Regions from separate parts of the Paenibacillus sp. FSL F4-0243 genome, predicted to be linked through region 2. Evidence: riboswitches for the same ligand, from Rfam matches in the RefSeq annotation. Region 2 holds a riboswitch; the other holds the start of a gene.

Region 1 (3,175 bases), 2.0 Mb from region 2:
CTCTTTAGCACGAGGCCATGGGTTCATCCCCTCTTCTTTTTTCCATAGGCCGTCCCCTCCAACTAAAGAAAAATAGAGCAGGGAGGACATTAGGAGGCTATATAAGGCATAAATGATGAACATTATGACGGAAGTTATCTGAGCCTCGAGTCCTTCGCCTGAGGATTCAGGGAGCATATTATAGGTGCTGATCATCATGATTACAAAATAAGCTGAGCTTAGGAATATTCCACGCTTAAAGGAGGTATGTTCTCTTCTAAGTATGCTGTAGATGAGTGCCAGAATTCCTAAAGCTAAAGTAGGCAAACCATAGCCGAATAAAGTAAACTTTTCCGCGAGAGAGGTCTGGTCCTTTACATAGGAGGTATGCCAGGCTGGAGCGGTGAATCCTGCTTTAAAGCTGGATACCTGTTCGCCAGTGAAATCGAAATAATAGTGTAATAAGGATTCGCCGATCTGAACGGAACGATCTGTATACACGAGCCCGTAGTTTCCCGTATTCGATTCAATTTGCAGCTTGGCGGGATTTACATCCCATTCCTGAAGCCAGGGACGGGCAAGATTTTCTTTTTGTGCAAGTGATAAGGTAGTACCCTTGTCCTCTTCTTTTGCACTGGTGGATACATTGTTTGGTAATCCGGTACCTGATCCTTCTGCTCCTTGTGTGAAAGCGACAACTGCACCAGTATACATATTGAGGTCAACGGAGATTAGTGGCTCTTGTTCCGCTGAAGGACTAAGTGTTACACGGAAAATGTCAAAAGGATATCGTTGATCCAATTTCTTTTTTGTATAGTCCTCCAAAAGCTTCTCGCGGGACATATAACCATAAAAGGAAGAGTCCGTATCGTACAGTACATTCCACTGATCAGTTGGTGCTTTGGTGTAGTTCAGCTTTTGTTCTGCGAATGATATGGCTTTGTCGCGGGCTTCCGCCTTGCTGATGACAGTAGTATCTTCCCCGGCAGGGCTATTTAGCACCGAGGGAGCAATCTGAAACATAATAAATAGAATAAGACCGATAATGCCCGAGATGATGAGCCTCTTGGAGAGGGCACGTTGCTGTAAGGGCTGGCCAACGGGATTCATGTAACGCCTCCTTGTAAACTGACAATGTTATGTTCCATTATAGTATTAGTGCCATGATAGTTACAAAAATCATCGTATATTCTTTTTATGGGTAATAGAGATATTATAGAATAGGTAGCTGAATATATACCATGAATTTAAGGTGATTATTTCTTCATTTTTCATGAAAATCGATGCAATTGCAGGGAAAACACGGAAAAGTGATGAGAAAAGGCACTCTTAGTGGTACATCCTCTCCAAACCGCATTTTTCATATGAATCACCATTAATAGTGTCTTTGTGATTTATCGAAATAACATATATAATTTGTATGCAATTGTATATAGCCGAATTTCAGGTGAAAACGGGGGAACCATAAGAAGTAATGAAAAGATGAGTATACGCCATAGGCGTTATCTTTATTCATCAGGGGTGAATTTCGTTCTAGGAACGAATAGGGCAGCCTGCACAGTCCGAATCCGTCAGCTAACCTCGTAGGCTAATTTACTGCAGGAACCAAGGGTAGCATTGGTTTTCCAGTGCTTTTTTTGTTGGAATTCTTTAAATTTTGATAAGAGGGTGAGCGTAGTGGCTTCACAGTTTCGCAGGGTTTCTGAATCAAAGTTCCTGAAGCTCTCTCCGCCTCAGATTATGGTGCTTGGTTTTGCATCGATCATTCTGATTGGAGCCTTGCTGCTAATGCTTCCCATTTCGAGTACCAGCGGGAATGCTGTTAGTTTTATTGATGCGTTGTTTACTGCAACATCGGCCACCTGTGTGACAGGACTTGTGGTGCTGGACACCGGGACGACATTCACCATTTTTGGGAAAACCGTAATTATGGTGCTTATCCAGGTTGGTGGCTTAGGGTTTATGACAATGGCGACCTTATTTGCCATGATGATGAAACGCAAAATTTCCTTGCGGGATAGACTGATCCTTCAGGAAGCAATGAACCAAGGCTCTATGGAGGGGATTGTTCGACTGATCCGGAGAGTACTTATTTATTCTTTGGTCATCGAAGGCTGTGCAGCGGTGCTTCTGTCCTTACGCTGGGCGTTTGATATGCCACTGGGCAAGGCCGTTTATTTTGGAATATTTCATGCGGTGTCTATGTTTAATAATGCTGGATTTGATATTTTCGGGGATTTCCGGAGTTTAACCGATTATGTATATGACCCGCTAGTGAACATCGTGGTGATGTTTCTGATTGTCTCTGGCGGTATTGGTTTTATTGTCATGTCGGATCTGGTGGAGTTTCGTGTCAAACGTAAATTATCTTTGCATAGCAAAGTTGTACTCTCCACCACTGCAGGGCTTATTCTTATCGGCGCTTTAGTTATTTTTATATTTGAATTTACGAATCAGCGCACACTGGGGAATTTAAATTTCGGCGGAAAAATATTATCGGCATTCTTTCAGTCGGTATCGCCCCGAACCGCTGGCGCCAATACGGTGGATATTGCCGGACTGCGGCAAGCCTCACAGTTCTTTATGGTTATTCTTATGTTTATTGGTGCATCTCCAGGATCAACAGGTGGCGGGGTCAAGACTACAACCTTTACGATTATGATTGGTGCAGTAATCGCGATGCTGCGCGGACGTGAAGATGTTGTACTGTTCCGTTACCGATTGGCGCAGGAGCGTATCTATAAAGCGTTGACGTTAACATTACTCGCTTTGCTATTGGTCCTCACGGTGTCGATGTTACTGTCCACAACAGAGGATAGTAATTTCTTAGCGATATTATTTGAGACGACCTCAGCTTTTGCCACGGTGGGACTAACCATGGGGCTGACACCTGAACTGTCTATCTTCGGCAAGATTCTGATCTGTCTGACCATGTTTGCAGGTCGGTTAGGTCCATTAACATTAGTGTATGCGCTTGGACCTAAACAGGGTAAACCATTGTATAAGCACCCAGAAGGTAAAATAATTATTGGATAGGAGTTAATCCGAAATGAAAGCACAGCAATTTGTAGTAATCGGTTTAGGCCGCTTTGGCTCAAGCCTTGCACTTGAGCTGATGGAAATGGGCTACGAGGTGCTCGGCATTGATCACCATGAGGAGCGTGTGGAGGAAATGAGCGATCACCTGACGCATGCG
Region 2 (3,175 bases):
CTTTAATCAAAGGTTTATCTGTACTCGGGCATATACGAAGCTGATCTGCAGTGTTCAAATAGTGCCTGTGAATCCGGTGGAACACGAACATTACAGCAGGTAAGAAAATGAAAGCCATCCATACGCTTGAGAATTTAGTGATGATAAAAATAAGCGTAATCGTCAATGTAGTCAGCATACCGATGGTATTTACAACAAATCTTTTTTTCCATCCCGCTGGTTTTGTTTTAAACCAATGAACCATCATTCCTAGCTGTGACAATGTGAAAGGAATGAATACACCAACCGCATAAAGTGGAATCAAGCTTTCTGTATTTCCGTGGAATGCAGCTACAAGCACAGCAGACAGAACACCTAGAAAAATAATACCATTAGAGAAACCTAGACGGTCACCACGAACCATAAAAGCATGTGGCATATATTTATCTTTTGCAAACATAAATGCGAGCAGCGGGAACGCTGAGTAAGCTGTATTAGCTGCCAAGAACAAAATTACTGCTGTAATACCTTGAATGAAAAAATATAAGGTTCCGCGGCCAAAGGTCGATTCAGCGATCTGAGAAACAACCGTTGCCTTTTCATCAGGCACTATGCCGTACCAATACGCCAGTAGTGTGATACCTGTAAACATAAATCCAAGTATAACCCCCATGACCATTAAGGTCTTGGCTGCGTTCTTTTCAGCTGGTGCTTTAAAGTTTGGAATGGCATTAGATACAGCCTCTACACCCGTAAGTGCCGAACAGCCAGAACTGAAGGCTTTTAATAGTAGAAACAAACTAACATTAGAAACAGCAGAGCCAATTTCAGGGACATTCGCATGTACGCCACCTGCTGCATATTTAATAACACCGGAGATTATCAAGACTACAATCGACACCACAAACAAATACACTGGGATTGCGATGAATGAAGCTGATTCTGTAACTCCGCGAAGATTAATCAAAGTAAGTAAAATAATAACTGATACTGCAATAAGAACGGTGTGATTATGAAGACTTGGAAAAGCCGATGTGATCGCATCCGTCCCTGCCGACGCACTAACAGCTACGGTCAGAATGTAATCCACTAACAAAGACCCTCCTGCTAAGAGCCCTGTCGGAACACCAAGATTACTCTTGGCAACGATGTAAGCTCCGCCTCCCTGAGGATAAGCGTAAATCGTCTGCCGATAGGATAAAATCAGGATGGCCAGCAGGCCCAATACGGCTAATGCAATTGGCAGGGAATACCAGATGGCAGTAAACCCCGCAGCCACCAGTACAATCAAAATTTGTTCCGTTCCGTAGGCTACAGACGAGAGCGCATCAGAAGACAGGACAGCCAGTGCTTTAACCTTGGATAACTTTTCATGATCGAGTTCGTTCGACTTCATCGGACGCCCGATCAATAGTCGTTTTACCTTGCTTACCATGGTGGATACAGTTCCTTTCTTTGGGAGCTGAAACGGAATTTCCGCGCGCTGTTTTCATTGGTGGATTTCATAAATGCAGACACTAAAAATAGCATACGGAAATGATCCGCATGCTATGCATGGTCATTATCCCACCTTTGCTTACGAGGTTAGCTGGCGGATTCGGGCTGTGGTTTAGCCCTACGGTAAAAGTCTAATCGACCCATTCCGATTCACCCCATTGGCACATATGCCAAGTTTGGTTCCCCCGTTTTTCCTAAGAAAATTCAGCGCATATTCAACTTCTCACAAGGTCTAATATTAGTCTACAAAGTGTATACAGTAAAGCGTTGAAAAAAATGAAAAAAGAATGAAAAAACATCCAGTAAGCGCAAATACAGCGTCTTATTGGATGCTCTCTTTCATTCTCTTCAATTATCCCTCTGGATCGTGTTTTTAATCACTTTTCACATTTTTTCGGATCACTTAAAGTTAAAAAATCAAAATCCTAAACTTTCCTCTGTATCTAACTCCATCACTTCGTCTTCCTTACGTCCGTACCAAAGTAAAATGCTAATTAAAACAAAAGCGATTAATGCAAGGAAAGGAATCGTAATGAATCCAAAAAAGTTCAAGTAATCCTTATTACAAGGAACTCCAATTGTACAAGGAAGCACTTTACTTAACGCAGGAATCTTCTGCTCCGCATAATGATAGATCGAGATACTACCACCAATCAAGCTTAGTGGAAGAACATATGGGATAATCCTTTTATCCCCTCGAAACGTCGCAATTCCCAAGAGGAATAACTGAGGATACATAAAAATTCGCTGGAACCAGCAAAGCTTACAAGGTTCATATTTCAATACTTCGCTCAGATACAAGCTACCAGCAACAGCAACTAAAGAGACGAACCAGGCCAGATACAGGCAGTTACGCTTGCAAAAAGATAGGAACTTTGTCACTTTGCCTCCACAGCTTTTGCGGCGTCATTAATCTCAGTTGAAATCGCTTCAATGTTAAATGGATCCGCAGTCATTACTCCATTAATATAAAGGGATGGTGTAGTCGTCACCCCAGCTTCACTAGCTAACTGCATACCCTTATTCAGCTCATCTGCATACGTGCGATCCTTGATATCTTTACGCAGCAGTTCGTAATCGATAGCTAACTTCTCTTTCTCCGCAAGGCTTACTAAGAAATCTTCAGTCGCCCATTCTTCGCTCTCATCACCTTGCTGAGCATATACAGCATCATAGAACTTCCAGAATTCATCATGATTCTGATGGTAAACAGATAATGCTGCAAGCGAGGCAGTTTCAGAGTCTGGACCAACGAAAGCCATATTTACAAAGTAGAGCGCTGCTTTTCCCTCGTTGACAAAATCTTGAACAATTTTCGGTTTAACTGAAGTTGCAAATTGGGAACACGCTGGACATTTTAAGTCTCCAAATTCAACAATTTTAACAGGTGCATCCTCTTTACCGACTCTAGGTAGCTCACTGTAATTGAATGCTACTGGTTCTCCCGAAGTGGCATTTTTTGCGGCATCTTTCGAAGCTAACATAAACAATCCAACAAAAATGATGACTACTAAAGCTATTGAACTAATAATTAAAATTCTCGTCTTCTGCTTTTGCTGCTCCTGTTCTACCCGCCGTTTCTCTTGTTTGCTAAGCTGGGGAACGCTTGTACTTTTATTAGGTTTACTCAAGGAGAGTTCCTTTCTGTCCTCTGTGGACTAATGTAGTTTTTATCATATACATTTAAAATTATATAATT

Evidence for each region. A riboswitch is a leader RNA that binds a small molecule or an ion and turns the genes downstream of it on or off. The one in region 2 is predicted to bind cyclic di-AMP.
Region 1: it holds a riboswitch for cyclic di-AMP, as region 2 does, so the genes downstream of both, NSS87_RS25880 (TrkH family potassium uptake protein) here and NSS87_RS16840 (APC family permease) in region 2, are expected to answer to the same signal.

What each region holds. Positions count from the first base shown of each region.
Region 1 is NZ_CP150151.1:5,826,421-5,829,595, reverse strand. Features, by position in the region: gene NSS87_RS25885 (CPBP family intramembrane glutamic endopeptidase) at 1-1,089, opposite strand, end outside; cyclic di-AMP (ydaO/yuaA leader) riboswitch at 1,404-1,583, shown strand; gene NSS87_RS25880 (TrkH family potassium uptake protein) at 1,720-3,015, shown strand; gene NSS87_RS25875 (TrkA family potassium uptake protein) at 3,029-3,175, shown strand, end outside.
Region 2 is NZ_CP150151.1:3,837,380-3,840,554, forward strand. Features, by position in the region: gene NSS87_RS16840 (APC family permease) at 1-1,414, opposite strand, end outside; cyclic di-AMP (ydaO/yuaA leader) riboswitch at 1,538-1,696, opposite strand; gene NSS87_RS16845 (disulfide oxidoreductase) at 1,894-2,358, opposite strand; gene NSS87_RS16850 (thioredoxin domain-containing protein) at 2,355-3,107, opposite strand.